DNA from 4 places in the Streptomyces sp. NPDC050534 genome. Region 2 is predicted to be linked to each of the others. Evidence: riboswitches for the same ligand, from Rfam matches in the RefSeq annotation. Region 2 holds a riboswitch; each other region holds the start of a gene.

Region 1 (4,024 bases), on a different contig from region 2:
CCCCGCCAACCGGCGGCTCTGGAACCAGATCAGCAGCGCCTACCAGCACAAGCACGACCCGCAGATCGGCGCCACACCCCGGCTGTGGGGCATGTACTCCATCCCCGACGCGCACCTGCACGCCCTCGGCGACGTCACCGGCAAGCGCGTCCTCGAACTCGGCTGCGGCGCCGGCCAGTGGTCCAGGGCGCTCGCCGCCGAGGGCGCCACCGTGGTCGGGCTCGACCTGTCCGAAGCCCAACTCGCCGCAGCGGCCCGCGCGATGGGAGTGGCCCGCTACCCGCTGGTGCAAGGCGCCGCCGAACAACTCCCCTTCGCCGCCGACAGCTTCGACCTGGTGTTCTGCGACTTCGGTGGGCTCAGCTGGGCGCCCCCGCACCTGGCCGTCCCGCAGGCCGCACGCGTCCTGTGCCGAGGCGGGCGCCTGGTGTTCAACGTCGCCAGCCCATGGTTCGAAGCCTGCTACGACGAAGCCGCCGGCCGCGTGACCACGACGCTGCAGCAGGACTACTTCGGGCTGAACACCATCGCCGAAGGCGACGGCGCGACCAGCTACCAGCTCACCTACGGCGACTGGGTCAAGGTCCTGCGCGGCGCCGGCCTCATCATCGACGACCTCATCGAGCCGCGGCCCGAACCCGGAACACCCAACGGCTACAACGAAACCGACCCACCCGACTGGGCACACCGCTGGCCGGCGGAACTGCTCTGGGTAACCCACAAGCCGTAAGTTCCGCCGCGCCGAGACGTGAAGACATCCCCTCGCCGGACAGGCCCTAAGGGTGCCGTAAGGGCTTTCCCGTAACTCCACGAGGCTGGGGGTCACGCTGTGTCAGGGTCGGTGCCGATGGCACCGGCCGAGCGGAGCGAACGCCCGAGGTCTCCGGTGAGGACGCGAGGGTGTCGCCGCCACCACCACAGGTCGGGGCCGGGCAGTCTGTGGAACTGGTCGAGTGCTTGGCCGTCGTCGTCGACGGTCGCGGCCTTGTACCGGTCGTCCAGAGCTTTGATCTGCGGGGTCCAAAGCTGGACGATATGTTCGTCCAGCAGGAGCCACGCTTCGTGCAGCCAGTTTTCGGCAGTAGAGGTCGTTGGTGTACTCGTAGATGTCGTCGCTGTAGCCACGCTCGATGACGCTCACCAGGGCGGCCCACGCGTTCACCCTTCCAGCGACGGTGAATGCCGTCCGCCAGCCGCGCTGGCGCAACAGCTCTCCCACCTCGGTTTCAGCAGCCACGGGTGTGAGGCTCTCATGGTCAGCTCCTGGGGAAGCCGAGAATTTCGGGCAGTCTGTGGGCCGTCCGAAGGGGCTCAGCGGCGACGGACGACGACCACCAACGACAGGTGCCGTAGGTCACAGTCGCAGGTCACCCCAGTCGATCTGCGACACTGGTACCGCCATGCCAAAGCCCGGAGAACTCACTTTCGTCGCCCCCCGCGGAGCCAAGAAGCCGCCGCGGCATCTTGCCGATCTCACGCCTGCCGAGCGCAAGGAGGCTGTGGCCGAGGTCGGGGAGAAGCCGTTTCGTGCCAAGCAGCTCTCGCAGCACTACTTCGCGCGGTACGCGCACGACCCCGCGGAGTGGACCGACATCCCCGCGGGCTCGCGCGGCAGGCTGCAGGAGGCGCTGCTGCCGGACCTGATGTCGGTCGTACGGCATCTGTCGACCGACCAGGGCACGACCCGCAAGACGCTGTGGCGGCTGTTCGACGGGACGCTCGTCGAGTCCGTGCTGATGCGGTACCCGGACCGGGTCACCATGTGCATCAGCTCGCAGGCCGGCTGCGGGATGAACTGTCCCTTCTGCGCCACCGGCCAGGCGGGGCTGGACCGGAATCTGTCCGCCGCGGAGATCGTCCATCAGATCGTGGACGGGATGCGGGCGCTCAGGGACGGGGAGGTGCCCGGCGGGCCCGCCCGGCTCTCCAACATCGTCTTCATGGGGATGGGCGAGCCCCTGGCCAACTACAAGCGGGTCATCACGGCCATCCGTGCGCTCACCGATCCCGCCCCCGACGGGCTCGGGCTCTCCCAGCGCGGCATCACCGTCTCGACCGTCGGGCTCGTGCCGGCCATCCACCGCTTCGCCGACGAGGGCCTGAAGTGCCGGCTCGCGATCTCGCTGCACGCCCCCGACGACGAGCTGCGCGACACCCTGGTCCCCGTGAACACACGGTGGAAGGTGCGCGAGGTCCTCGACGCCGGCTTCGAGTACGTCGAGAAGAGCGGGCGCCGGCTCAGCATCGAGTACGCGCTCATCCGCGACATCAACGATCAGGCCTGGCGCGGCGACCGGCTCGGGCGGCTGCTCAGGGGCAAGCCCGTGCACGTCAACCTCATCCCGCTGAACCCGACGCCCGGGTCGAAGTGGACCGCCTCCCGGCCCGAGGACGAGAAGGCGTTCGTGGAGGCCATCGCCGCGCACGGTGTACCGGTGACTGTCCGGGACACCCGTGGGCAGGAGATCGACGGGGCCTGCGGCCAGCTCGCGGCCACCGAGCGGTAACCTGAGCCGGTACGAACACCCGTACAGAACACCCGTACACACATCTGCATATTCCGACAGGGGAGCGCCACAGCGCTGAGAGTGCGGCAACCGGGCCGCAGACCCTCTGAACCTTGCCCAGGTCATTCTGGGTAGGAAGTTCGGTGATCACTCAAGCTGTTGCGCCCTGCCCGGGAGCCGTCGGCCATGTCCGCCGGTCCCGGGCAGGGCCGCGTCTCTTCCTGGTCAGCCAGGAGGAATTCGGTGAACAACAACAGGAAGCTCGCGGCCGTGGTCGTGGGCCTCGGGCTCGTCACGCTGTCCGCCTGCGGGTCCTCGTCCGGCAACGGCGGCTCCGGCGGGTCCGGCGGCTCCAAGTCCGTGACCCTCGTCAGCCACGACTCGTGGGCCGTCTCGAAGAGCGTCCTCGCCGACTTCGAGAAGCAGTCCGGCTACAAGGTCCACGTCCTCAAGGACGGCGATGCCGGGCAGGCCGTCAACAAGGCCATCCTCACCAAGGACAACCCGCAGGGCGACGTCTTCTTCGGCGTCGACAACACCCTGCTCTCGCGGGCGCTCGACAACGGCCTCTTCCAGTCGTACGAGGCGAAGGGCTCCGACATGATCCTGCCGGAGTACCGGGTCGACCAGGCCAAGCACCGGGTCACGCCCATCGACTCCGGAGACATCTGCGTCAACTACGACAAGGCGTACTTCAGCAAGCACGGGCTGACGCCGCCGCAGTCGTTCGACGACCTGGTCAAGCCCCAGTACAAGAACCTCCTCGTCACCGAGAACGCCGCCACCTCCTCGCCCGGCCTCGGCTTCCTGCTCGGCACGGCCGCCAAGTACGGCGACGCCGGCTGGCAGGGCTACTGGAAGAAGCTCAAGGCGAACGGTGTGAAGGTCGTCGACGGCTGGGAGCAGGCCTACAACCAGGAGTTCTCCGGCTCCGCCGGCGGCAAGAAGGCCAAGGGCGACCGGCCGCTCGTCGTCTCCTACGCCTCCTCGCCGCCAGCCGAGGTCATCTACGCCGACCCGAAGCCGAAGACGGCGCCGACCGGGACGTCGTACGGCACCTGCTTCCGGCAGATCGAGTACGCGGGACTGCTCAGCAACGCCAAGAACACCAAGGGCGGCAAGGCGCTCCTCGACTTCCTGGTGACCAAGGAGTTCCAGGACGACATGCCGCTGAACATGTTCGTCTACCCGGTGCGGGAGGCCGCTCAGGTTCCGCCGGAGTTCCAGAAGTTCGGGCAGCCGGCCAAGGACCCGGAGAAGATGGCGCCCGGCAAGATCGCCGAGAACCGTGACCAGTGGGTCAAGTCGTGGACGTCACTCGTACTGCAGTAGCCGTCCGCGGCCGTCGCGCGGGGAGCGCGGCTCGGCTCGGTCTCATGGCCGTGCCCGTCGCGTTCTTCGCGCTGTTCTTCGCCTGGCCCGTGGCCGCGATCGTGGCGCGCGGGCTCAAGGTCGACGGATCCTGGCAGTTCGGCCGGATCGCGGACGTCGTCACGCAGTCCGACATCCGGCACGTC
Region 2 (4,024 bases):
AGTACGGAACGGGGTCGTAGACCGCCGGGGGCGCACCGGTGGCCTCGCCGACGATGTTCCCGGCCACCGTGCGCGGCCCCTGGAGGGCGTTGTCCCAGTGGTGGACCAGCAGGCGCTCGCCGTACCGCCCCGAGGGGAAGGAGGCACAGTCGCCGACGGCGTAGACGTCCGGTGCCGAGGTGCGCAGATGGGCGTCCGCGACGACTTCCTGGTGCGTTCCGAGCTCGATGCCGGAGCCGGCCAGCCAGGCCGTGGCGGGGCGCGCGCCGATGCCGACCACGACCGCGCCCGCGGGCAGCCGCGAGCCGTCGTCCAGGACGACCGCGCCGGGCTCGACGCGCTCCACGCGCGCGTGCGTGCGCAGTTCGACGCCGGCGTCGGCGTACCAGGCGGCCATCGGCGCGGCCACCTCGGCCGGCAGCGCGCCCGAGAGCGGCCGGTCCGCCGCCTCGACGACCGTCACCGCGCAGCCCGCCTCGCGCGCGGCCGTGGCGAACTCGGCGCCGATCCAGCCCGCGCCGACCACCACGATGTCGTGCTGCCGGGCGAGCACGGGCCGCAGCCGCTCGGCGTCGTCCAGGGTGCGCAGCAGATGCACGCCGGGGACACCCTCGGTGCCCGGCAGCCGGATCGGTTCGGCACCGGTGGCGAGCACGAGGACGTCGTAGGGGACCGGGCCGGCCTCGGTGTCCAGTTCGTGCTCGCCGGGGCGCAGGCCCAGCACCTCGCACCCGAGCCGGAGTTCGATGCCGAGCGCCTCGAAGTCGACGTCGAAGGCGGAGCCCTCGGACTTGCCGAGCAGGACGGCCTTGGACAGCGGGGGCCGGTCGTACGGCTGGTGGGGCTCGGCGCCGATCAGCGTCACGCGGCCGGTGAAGCCCTGTTCGCGCAGCGCCACCGCGGACTGCACACCGGCCATGCCGGCGCCCACCACGACCACGCGCCGCGCGGGCGGCCCGCCCGTCTCCTGCGTCTGCTCACTCACCTGATCACCCTAGCCAACTGACAAATTGTCAGTCAGCAGTCGTGCTCACTCAGTGACCTGCTCCACAACGCTGGTGCCGCTGCCGGCCTGCGACTCCCACGCCCAGGTCTCCTCCAGCCGCACCCGCCCGTCCGGCAGCTCCACCACCGTGGACACGCAGTGCCCCGAGGACGTCGTCCCGTCGCGCTTGAGCTGCACGTACCGGAAGTCCAGCCGGTCACCGGCCCGGGTACCCACCAGATGACCTCTTACGACGTCCCCGCCCTCGTACTCGGCCCAGACCCCGCCGTCCTTCTCGTGGTACGTGAACCGCGTCCGGGTACCCACCTGACCTGGAGCCTGGTCGGCGACGGGGGCGAGGACGAGGCCGTCCAGCGAGCGCGGCATGACGGTGGGCTCCCTTACAGAGGTGCGACGGGTCGGGCTAGGGTGGCCAACGTACAAGCACTCGCGGGAGCCCGGACGCACCGGGCTGAGAGGGAGGCTGGCGGCCTCCGACCGTACGAACCTGATCCGGGTCATGCCGGCGAAGGGAGGGGCTGGAGGCCCATGCCGTCACGTACGTCAGACGTCCTCGTCATCGGGGGCGGAATCATCGGCCTGGTCACGGCCTGGCGCGCCGCGCAGCGCGGGTTCGCGACGGCCCTCGTGGACCCCGAACCGGGGGGCGGGGCCGCGCAGGTGGCCGCCGGGATGCTCGCCGCGGTCACCGAGCTGCACTACGGCGAGCAGACCCTGCTCGGCCTGAACCTGGCCTCGGCCGGCCGCTATCCGGAGTTCGCGGCCGAGCTCACCGATCTCACCGGCCACGACCTCGGCTACCGCCGGTGCGGCACACTCGCCGTCGCGCTGGACGCCGACGACCGCGCCCATCTGCGCGAACTGCACGCCCTGCAAAGGGAGTCGGGCCTGGAGTCGGAGTGGCTGTCGGGCCGCGACTGCCGGCGCCTGGAACCGATGCTCGCGCCGGGCGTGCGCGGCGGGCTCCGGGTCGACGGCGACCACCAGATCGACCCGCGGCGGCTGGCAGGCGCGCTGGTCGCCGCGTGCGAGCGGGCGGGCGTGGTCTTCCACCGCCAGTGGGCCGAGCGCTTCCACGTCGTACGGGACCGGGCCTCCGGTGTGAGCACGGCGGACGGCACCGAGCTGGGCGCGGGCCAGGTGGTACTGGCCGCCGGCAGCCTCAGCGGGCGGCTCCCCGGCGTCCCGGACGAGGTGCTGCCGCCGGTGCGGCCGGTGAAGGGGCAGGTGCTGCGCCTGACCGTGCCACAGCGGTTCGCGCCCTTCCTGAGCCGTACCGTGCGCGCCGTGGTGCGCGGCAGCCAGGTCTATCTGGTGCCGCGCGAGAACGGCGAGCTGGTGATCGGCGCGACCACCGAGGAGCTCGGCTGGGACACGACGGTCACCGCGGGCGGGGTGTACGAGCTGCTGCGCGACGCGCACGAGCTGGTCCCCGGCATCACAGAGCTGCCGCTGACGGAGACGCGCGCGGGACTGCGTCCGGGCTCCCCCGACAACGCCCCCCTGCTCGGCCCGACGGAGCTGCCGGGGCTGCTGCTGGCCACCGGGCACCACCGCAACGGCGTGCTGCTCACGCCGGTCACCGGCGACGCCATGGCGCACGTCCTGGCCACCGGCGAACTGCCGGACGAGGCCCGCCCGTTCACCCCGAGGCGCTTCGCGCGCGTGGAGCAGCCCGCATGAACATCTCCGTCAACGGGGAGCTCCGGCAGTTCGCCTCCGGCACCGCTCTCGACACCGTCGTGCGGACGCTGACCCCGGCCCCCTCCGGAGTGGCCGCCGCCCTCAACGAAACCGTCGTCCCACGCGCGCAGTGGCCGTCGACCTCCCTGCGCGAGGGAGACCGCGTCGAGGTCCTCACCGCCGTCCAAGGAGGCTGACCCATGGCCGACGATCCCTTCGTCATCGGCGGTGCGTCCTTCACGTCCCGCCTGATCATGGGCACCGGCGGTGCCCCCAGCCTCGACGTGCTGGAGCGGGCGCTGGTGGCGTCCGGCACGGAGCTCACCACGGTCGCGATGCGGCGTGTGGACCCCTCGGTGCACGGGTCGGTGCTGTCCGTCCTGGACCGGCTCGGCATCCGGGTGCTGCCGAACACGGCCGGCTGCTTCACCGCCGGGGAGGCGGTGCTGACCGCCCGCCTGGCGCGCGAGGCGCTCGGCACCGAACTGATCAAACTCGAGGTGATCGCCGACGAGCGCACCCTCCTGCCCGACCCGATCGAGCTGCTCGACGCCGCCGAGACCCTGGTCGACGACGGCTTCACGGTGCTGCCGTACACCAACGACGACCCCGTCCTCGCCCGGAAGCTGGAGGACGCCGGCTGCGCGGCGATCATGCCGCTCGGCTCGCCCATCGGCTCCGGTCTCGGCATCCGCAACCCGCACAACTTCCAGCTGATCACCGAGCACGCGCGTGTGCCGGTGATCCTGGACGCGGGCGCCGGTACGGCCTCGGACGCGGCGCTCGCGATGGAGCTGGGGTGCGCGGGTGTGATGCTCGCCTCGGCGGTGACGCGGGCGCAGGAGCCGCGGCTGATGGCCGAGGCCATGAAGCACGCGGTGGAGGCGGGCAGGCTGGCGCACCGGGCGGGGCGCATCCCGCGCCGTCACTTCGCCGAGGCGTCCTCGCCGCACGAGGGGCGCGCGCACCTGGATCCCGAGCGTCCCGCGTTCTGAAACGCGCGTTCGACGGGCCTCGAGAACGGGTGCGAGGTCCGTCACAGGTCGGCTGCAGTCACGCCCCGATCCGGCAGGAAGGGACGGGCTTGTCGGTCACGGCTCGTACACTCACCTGCGTGGATACGACCCTTCAGGACCCATTGGTCGGGCAGGTGCTCGACGGGCGCTATCGCGTGGACGCGCGGATCGCGGTCGGCGGGATGGCCACGGTCTACCGGGCCCTGGACACCCGCCTGGACCGCGTGCTCGCGCTGAAGGTGATGCACCCGACGCTCGCCGCCGACGGCACCTTCGTCGAGCGCTTCATCCGGGAGGCGAAGTCGGTCGCCCGGCTGGC
Region 3 (4,024 bases), on a different contig from region 2:
CTGCAGCAGGGGCACGTAGCTGATCGCGGCCATCAAGCCGATGCCGAAGCAACCCGCCGCGATCAGGCGGGGGTTGGAGAACAGCCCGACGGTGAACACGCTCTGCCGGTCGGTGCGCACGGCGAGGGCGTTGAAGAACTGGCTCACCACGATCGCCGCCTGGGTGAGTGTGATGGCCTTGCGGTAGACGGGGTCGTCGCTGGTGAAGTCCGCGTAGGGGATCCCCGAGGCGTGCACCTGCCAGAAGAACACCGTGCACACACCGATCGACTGCACGGCGCCCAGGAAGAGGAACCGGCGCACGAGTTCGGCGGAGAACAGGCGCTCGCGGCGGGAGCGGGGCGGGCGGTCCATGGTGTCCGGCTCGGGCGGCTCGGCTCCCAGCGCCAGCGCGGGCAGCACGTCCGAGCCCAGGTCGATGGCCAGGATCTGCACGGCGGTCAGGGGAACGAGCGGGAAGCCGGCGAACGCCGCGGCGAGGATCGGGACGAGCTCGGCGATGTTGTGGCTGAAGAGGTAGGCGAGGAACTTGCGGATGTTGCGGTAGACGGACCGCCCGAGTTCCACGGCCGCGGTGATGGAGGCGAACGAGTCGTCCAGCAGCACCATTTCGGACGCCTCGCGGGCGACGTCGGTGCCGGTGGCGCCCATGGACACGCCGATGTCGGCGTGCTTGAGGGCGGGAGCGTCGTTGGCCCCGTCCCCGGTGACCGCCACCACCTCACCGCGCGCCTGCAGTGCCGCCACCACCCGCATCTTGTGCTCCGGGCTGACCCGGCACAGCAGCAACTGACCCGGTGCCGCGAGCAGTTCGTCGAGCGCGGCCGGGTCCATGGCGTCCAGCCCGGCACCGGTCACGACGGTGGGCGCGGGGCCGGTCACGATGCCGACGCGGCGGGCGATCGCCTCCGCCGTCAGAGGGTGGTCCCCGGTCAGCATCACGATCCGGATGCCGGCCCGGTGGCAGGCCCGCACCGCCTCGGCGACCTCGGGCCTGGGCGGGTCGAGCATGCCGACCAGACCCAGGAAGGTCAGATCCGACTCGGCCTCCTCCGCCGTGCCCGGCGGCTCGCCGACCGGACGGACGGCCACCGCCAGCACCCGCAGACCCTGTGCCGCCATCGTGTCGTTGGCGGCGATCACGCCGTCCCGCAGCGGGGCTTCGAGCTCGTGCTCGGCAGCGTGCAGGCGGATGCGGCGGCACCGGGCGAGCAGTTCCTGCGGTGCGCCCTTGGCGCACAGGAGGTCACCCGCGGGTGTCCGGTGGACGGTGCTCATCAGCTTGCGCACGGGATCGAAGGGGAACTCGCCGATGCGCGGCGCCGCTTCCTTCTCCGCGGCCGGGTGCAGACCGGCCTTGGCCGCCGCGACGAGGATCGCGCCCTCCGTGGTGTCGCCGAGCACGCGCCAGCCCTCGGCGCCCGCCGGGGGCACCAGCCGGGCGTCCGTGCACAGCACCGCGCTGCGCAGCAGCTCACCCAGGCCCTCCGCGTCGGACACGTCGCCGGCCGGCGCGTACCCCACGCCGGACACCTCGTGCCAGGTCCCGTCGCTCCAGATCCGGGTGACCGTCATCTCGGCCTGGGTGAGGGTGCCGGTCTTGTCCGTGCAGACGACGGTGGTGGAGCCCAGGGCCTCCACCGCCAGCAGCTTCTTCACCAGAGCCTGGCGGCGGGCCATCCGCCGCACCCCGATGGCCAGCGACACCGACAGGGTCGCGGGCAGCCCCTCCGGCACCAGCGCGACCATCACCCCGAGCGCGAACACGAAGGCCGACACCAGAGGCTGCCCGGTCCACAGGCGCAGCGCGAACATGCCCGCGCCGATCCCCACGGCCAGCGCCGCCACCCGCCGCGCCATGACGGCGACCTCGCGCTGCAGGGGCGTCTTCTGGAGCGGGGCCTCGTCGGTGAGCCGGAAGATCCTTCCGAACTCCGTCGACGCCCCGATCGCGTAGACGACCGCCTTGCCCGACCCGGCCACCACCGTGGTGCCCATGAAGACGCAGTTGCGGGAGTCCAGGGCGGTGTCCGCCGCGGTCGGCTCGCCGACCCTGCCGACCGACGAACTCTCCCCGGTCAGCGGTGCGTTGTTCACCGACAGGCCATGGGCCTCGACGACCCGGCAGTCCGCGGGGACCGCGTCGCCCGCCTCCAGGACGGCGAGATCGCCCGGCACGAGCGCGGCGGACGGCAGCTCCAGGCGTTCCCCGTCCCGCAGCACCCGGCAGGTGTGCGGCACCATGGCCTGCAGCGTCTGGGCGGTCCGCTCGGCCGAGTACTCCTGCGCGAAGCCGATCACCGCGTTCAGCACCACGACGCCCAGGATCGCGAAGGCCAGCTGCAGATTGCCGACGTCGCGGGGATCCTGCAGTGCGTAGGCGAGGAACGTCAGCGCCGACGCCGCGATCAGGACGAGGGCGAAGAGGTCGGTGAACTGGGCGGCGAAGCGCCGCCATACGCCCTTGCGGCGCGGGCGGGGCAGCTCGTTGGGACCGTACGTCTCCAGCCGCGCGCCCGCCTCACCGGTGGACAGCCCACGCGGTGACCCGCCGAAGGCGGTGAACACCTCGTCCGCACGCAGCCGTTGCACCGGCGTCGCGGACGCGTCATGCGGCGAGGCGGTGCCCGTCGCCCGTGCGGTACGGGCGGCCGGGGCACGCGCTGTGAGACGACTCGGCACCGGACCCCCAGCTTGTAGGACGGCTCTCCCGTCCACGTTTCGCCGCGGGAGCCGGACCCGCCATGGGCCACCCGGCCCGTAGGAAGGGGCGGACCTGCCCAGCGCCCGCCGCACCACAGCCCCTCGCGGACATGACGAAACCTGCGAGGTGGGCTCCCTTCGCCGGCATGGTCCGGATCAGGTGCTGGAGGTCGCCGTCCGGTCCTGTGACCTTCCGGCCTCTCAGTCCGTCCGTCGATGGCCTCTTCCGACAGGGGCAGTGACTCCCTTGTCGAAGGCGGCCGTTCCGGACGGGCTCCCTCGCTCGCCCCGCAGGCTGCTTTCAGCGTAGGTCCGGCACGGGCCGCCGGCATGGGCCGGTCGGCCCCGATGTGGAGACGTCCGGCCCGTCGCGGCGCCGCGCTCAGAGCTTCGGCGGTTCCAGCCCGATGCCGACCCGTGGCGGCAGGCACAGCGTGTTGTGCACGGTGCAGGCGAGACGACCGCTTCGACCGGCGCCGGCGCCGGCGCCACGTCCGTGCCGCCCGCCTCGGTGGGCTGGTCGACGCGGACCTCCCTGGTCGGCGTGGGCTTCCGTGGAGCGTGCGGGGCGGGTACGCGGGCTCAGACCGCTGTGAGGTGGTCCGCCACCTCGAGCACGTCCGGAATGTGTGCCACCGCGTCGGTCAGCCGCGGCACCAGGTCCACGTCGAGGGAGCCGGTGAGGACGACGACGCCGTGTTGGACCTGCACGTGCACGCTGCCCGGATCGATCTTCAGTTCGTCCCGCAGGACGTGGGAGATGACCTCCGCGCGGATGGCGGCGTCGTCCCGGACCAGGGCGTGCAGCAGTTCGCTGCGGCTGACGACACCCACGAGGCGGCCCTTGTGGTCGATCACGTACACCTGCCTGATCCGGGAGCGGGCAGCGGTACGCGCCGCCTCGACGACCGGGGTCCAGGGGTGGACGGTGAGTGCCGGTGTCGACATCAGCGTGGCGGCCGTGACGCCGGCGCCCAGGCCCCGCGACCTGCGGCCGAGCAGCTTGTCCAGTGCGCCGGTGTGCTCGTCCGCGGAGGTCAGGGCGACCGCCCTGGCCAGCAGGTCGGACTCGGCGACCACGCCGACGACGCGTCGGTCGGCGTCCACGACGGGAACGGCTCCCAGCTGCTCGCGGGCGAGCATGCGGGCGACGTCCGCGAAGGGCGTGTCGGGAGCGACCCCGGTCGCGGTCCGCTTGGCGATGTGGCTGATCTGGAGGTCCGCGATCGTCGCCGGACGCGTGACGTCATGCCGGGCGGTGCCGGTCATGGTGCGCGCGGGAGGAGACGGTTCTTCGGTGTGCGCGTGCGAGGCCATGGCC
Region 4 (4,024 bases), on a different contig from region 2:
GTAGGCGAGGACGAGGGTGTTGACGACGGACGCGATGTGGTCCCGGCCGATGCGGATGCCGGCCCGGTACAGCCCTCGCCAGCCCATCGAGGGGTTGGCCTCGTGCAGCTCCCAGACCGCCGAGGTCTGGGTGACCGTCACATCGTCGAGGACGCCGAGCGAGCCGATGATGACGCCCGCGAGCAGCAGGCCGCTCATGTCGATCGACGGATACAGGCCGTGGATGAGGCCGGTGCTGTCGTCCGTGTTGCCGGTGAGCGCGGCCCAGCCGATGAACCCGGAGCCGAGCACACCGATCAGCACGAGCGAGAGCAGCGTGCCGAGCACCGCCACGGATGTACGGGCGGACAGGCCGTGGCACATGTAGAGGGCGAGCAGCATGATGGCGCTCGACCCGATCACCGCCACGAGCAGCGGGTTCGAGCCCTGGAGGATCGCGGGCAGGATGAAGAAGGTCAGCACCATGAAGCTGACGGCCAGCGCGACCAGCGCCATGAGACCGCGCATCCGGCCCACCACCACGACGGCGAGCGCGAAGATGCCGGCGAGCAGCGCCATGGGGAACCGGCGGTTCACATCGGTGACCGAGTACTGCAGGGCCTTGGGGGCGGAAGGCTCGTAGGCAGCCACGACCTTCTCGCCCCCGTGCAACTGCCGCGGCTGGTCCGGCTGCACGATCTCGGTGAACGTACGGCCCTTGTCCTTGCCGGTGTCGACGCGGATCGTCGCCTTCTTGCAGGTGCCCTTCTCCTGCTGCTGGCCGGAGGAGCCGGCGGTGCCGGAGGCGTCGCCGGCCGGGGCCTGGCCGGAGGCGTTCGCCGACTTGCAGCTCACGTCCACGACCTTGGTGACCGTCGCCTGCTGCGTCTGCCGGTCGAAGCCCACGCCGGTGCGCTGGTGGGCCGGGGCACCGCCGGGCCACAGCACCACGAGCCCGACCACCACGGCCGCGGTGAACGGGATGAGGACCGCCGCGATGACCTTGCGCAGGTGCTTGGAGACGGGCGCCGCCGGACCGTGGCTGTGCGAGTGACCGTGGCCGCCACCATGACCGCGGCCGGCATCGGAGCCGGGGCCATGGCCGGGCTCAGCATGGTGCTCGTGCCCACCACCAGGGCCGGCACCGGCATAAGCGCCGGGACCGCCGCCAGGACCAGCACCGGCAGAAGGACCGTCTCCATGGCCGCCGTGGGAGCCGTGCCCATGAGGCGGCTCCGGGGATGGATAGGGGTGCTGGCGTGTCGTGGTCACCGCCCGATCATCGCAAGAACGCCGGGGCCCCCTGTTCAGCTCGCCGGAATTGACGCTAGCGTGGAGGCACCTTTGCACACGCGGGAGCTCGGAGCACCGGGCTGAGAGGGCGCTGACCTCCGTCCCTGCGATGTTTCACGTGGAACATCACCGAAGTCGGGTGATGTTCCCCACGAGACGTCGACAGACGGATATCGCTGCGTCGACCGCCGAACCTGTTACCGGGTAATGCCGGCGTAGGGAGTAGGTCTCATGACCAACAAGGACGCACGCACGCCTGCCTCCAACCAGGACGAACTGCCCCTTCAGGGCGAACAGTCCGGTGAGCAGTCCGCGGAGGCCGGGAAGTCCATCGGCTGGCACAAGGCGTATGTCGAGGGCTCGCGCCCCGATCTGCGGGTGCCGGTCCGTCAGGTGCACCTCACCAACGGGCAGTCGGTCACGCTGTACGACACATCCGGCCCGTACACCGATCCGTCCACCCCAACCGACGTCCGCAGGGGGCTCCCCCCGCTGCGGGAGAACTGGATCGTCGCCCGCGGCGACACCGAGGAGTACGCGGGCCGCCCCGTCCGCCCGGAGGACGACGGCATCAAGCACACCTCGCCGCGCGGCGGGCTGCGCAACCTCGACGCGGTCTTTCCCGGACGTCCACGCCAGCCGCGGCGCGGACGCGAGGGTACGGCGGTGACCCAGCTCGCGTACGCGCGCCAGGGTGAGATCACGCCCGAGATGGAGTTCGTGGCACTGCGGGAGAACGTGGCGCCCGAGGTGGTCCGCGAAGAGATCGCGGCGGGCCGCGCGGTGCTGCCGGCCAACGTCAACCACCCGGAGATCGAGCCGATGATCATAGGCAAGCGGTTCCTGGTGAAGGTCAACGCCAACATCGGCAACTCCGCGGTGACGTCCTCCATCGAGGAGGAGGTCGAGAAGATGACCTGGGCGACCCGCTGGGGCGCCGACACGGTCATGGACCTCTCCACCGGCCGCAACATCCACACGACCCGTGAATGGGTGCTGCGCAACTCCCCCGTGCCCATCGGCACGGTGCCGCTCTACCAGGCCCTGGAGAAGGTCGACGGCCGGGCCGAGGAGCTCACTTGGGAGATCTACAGGGACACCGTCATCGAGCAGGCCGAGCAGGGCGTGGACTACATGACGGTCCACGCGGGCGTCCGTCTGCCGTACGTCCCGCTCACCGCGAACCGCAAGACCGGCATCGTCTCGCGCGGCGGCTCGATCATGGCCGCGTGGTGCCTCGCGCACCACAAGGAGTCGTTCCTGTACGAGAACTTCGAGGAGCTCTGCGAGATCCTCGCCGCCTACGACGTCACGTACTCGCTGGGCGACGGCCTACGGCCGGGTTCGATCGCGGACGCCAACGACGAGGCGCAGTTCGCCGAGTTGCGCACGCTCGGGGAACTCAACACGATCGCCAAGCGTTTCAACGTACAGACCATGATCGAGGGCCCGGGACACGTCCCGATGCACAAGATCAAGGAGAACATCGACCTTCAGCAGGAGATCTGCGATGAAGCTCCGTTCTATACGCTCGGCCCGCTGACCACGGACGTCGCGCCGGCGTACGACCACATCACCTCCGGTATCGGTGCCGCGATGATCGCCTGGTGGGGCACGGCCATGCTCTGCTACGTGACGCCCAAGGAGCACCTGGGCCTGCCCAACCGTGACGACGTCAAGACCGGCGTCATCACCTACAAGATCGCCGCCCATGCGGCCGACCTCGCCAAGGGGCACCCCGGCGCCCAGGATTGGGACGACGCGCTGTCCGACGCCCGCTTCGAGTTCCGGTGGGAGGACCAGTTCAACCTCGCTCTGGACCCGGACACGGCACGGGAGTTCCACGACGAGACCCTCCCGGCCGAGCCGGCCAAGACCGCCCACTTCTGCTCGATGTGCGGGCCGAAGTTCTGCTCGATGAAGATCAGCCACAGCATCACGGAGCGGTTCGGTGGTGCGGCGGCAGAGGGGGCGTCACCGGAGGAGGTCGCGGACGGGATGCTGCAGAAGTCGAAGGAGTTCGCGGCGAGCGGGAACCGGGTGTATCTGCCGATCGCCGATTGACGACGGACCCGGGAAGTGCGCCGGAGCTCTGCGAGGCAGGCTCCGGCGCCTGCGGGCAGTCGAGTTCGACGGACCTGTGACACGTATGCGGCAGTTCCGTTCCCGGTGGGGGCGTTGGGCGGGACAATGGCACCGGGCCCACATCCCCGGCTGGATCGTCCCTTGGCGGTTTGAGGCAAGGGGCGGAGGAGGAATGCGCGATGGCGCAGTGGGAGCGGGACGAACGACTCGCGAAAGCCTTCCTGGAGCTGGCCGACACCCTGGTGGAGGACTTCCACCTGGTCGATTTCCTGCATGTGCTGACCGATCACATGCTCGCGTTGCTGGACGTGACGGCGATCGGGGTCATCATGGTCGACGCCCAGAGGCGGTTGGTGGACGTGACCGCGTCCACCGACACCGCACACCAACTGGATGAGAACCAGGTCGAGTTCGACGAGGGCCCCGCCAAGGACTGCTGCAGCCAGCATGTACAGGTCGGCCCGGTGGACCTGAACGACCCCGCCACCGCCGAACGCTGGCCACGCTTCACCAAAGCAGCCCGCACGGCCGGATTCGCCGTCGTGGCCGCCATGCCGCTGCGCCTGCGCGAGGAGGTGATCGGCGCGGTGAACATCTTCCACGGCCGTCCTGCCGGCCTTCACCCGGCGAGTCTGCGCCTGGGACAGGCCCTCGCGGACGCGGCGAC

Evidence for each region. A riboswitch is a leader RNA that binds a small molecule or an ion and turns the genes downstream of it on or off. The one in region 2 is predicted to bind thiamine pyrophosphate.
Region 1: linked by a shared signal. The riboswitch ahead of ACIBN2_RS43095 (thiamine ABC transporter substrate binding subunit) and the one ahead of thiO (glycine oxidase ThiO) in region 2 are both predicted to bind thiamine pyrophosphate.
Region 3: linked by a shared signal. The riboswitch ahead of ACIBN2_RS04320 (cation-translocating P-type ATPase) and the one ahead of thiO (glycine oxidase ThiO) in region 2 are both predicted to bind thiamine pyrophosphate.
Region 4: linked by a shared signal. The riboswitch ahead of thiC (phosphomethylpyrimidine synthase ThiC) and the one ahead of thiO (glycine oxidase ThiO) in region 2 are both predicted to bind thiamine pyrophosphate.

The regions. Positions count from the first base shown of each region.
Region 1 covers NZ_JBITHF010000020.1:93,828-97,851, reverse strand. The annotation lists gene ACIBN2_RS43110 (class I SAM-dependent methyltransferase) at 1-730, shown strand, start outside; gene ACIBN2_RS43105 (hypothetical protein) at 823-1,125, opposite strand; gene rlmN (23S rRNA (adenine(2503)-C(2))-methyltransferase RlmN) at 1,401-2,507, shown strand; TPP riboswitch at 2,556-2,663, shown strand; gene ACIBN2_RS43095 (thiamine ABC transporter substrate binding subunit) at 2,751-3,839, shown strand; gene ACIBN2_RS43090 (ABC transporter permease) at 3,884-4,024, shown strand, end outside.
Region 2 covers NZ_JBITHF010000013.1:213,450-217,473, forward strand. The annotation lists gene ACIBN2_RS36350 (NAD(P)/FAD-dependent oxidoreductase) at 1-985, opposite strand, end outside; gene ACIBN2_RS36355 (hypothetical protein) at 1,031-1,372, opposite strand; TPP riboswitch at 1,426-1,537, shown strand; gene thiO (glycine oxidase ThiO) at 1,535-2,689, shown strand; gene thiS (sulfur carrier protein ThiS) at 2,686-2,886, shown strand; gene ACIBN2_RS36370 (thiazole synthase) at 2,890-3,684, shown strand; gene pknB (Stk1 family PASTA domain-containing Ser/Thr kinase) at 3,804-4,024, shown strand, end outside.
Region 3 covers NZ_JBITHF010000001.1:931,363-935,386, forward strand. The annotation lists gene ACIBN2_RS04320 (cation-translocating P-type ATPase) at 1-2,682, opposite strand, end outside; TPP riboswitch at 2,820-2,962, opposite strand; gene ACIBN2_RS04325 (CBS domain-containing protein) at 3,286-4,024, opposite strand, start outside.
Region 4 covers NZ_JBITHF010000008.1:461,527-465,550, forward strand. The annotation lists gene ACIBN2_RS27515 (YibE/F family protein) at 1-1,251, opposite strand, end outside; TPP riboswitch at 1,322-1,511, shown strand; gene thiC (phosphomethylpyrimidine synthase ThiC) at 1,504-3,336, shown strand; gene ACIBN2_RS27525 (GAF and ANTAR domain-containing protein) at 3,537-4,024, shown strand, end outside.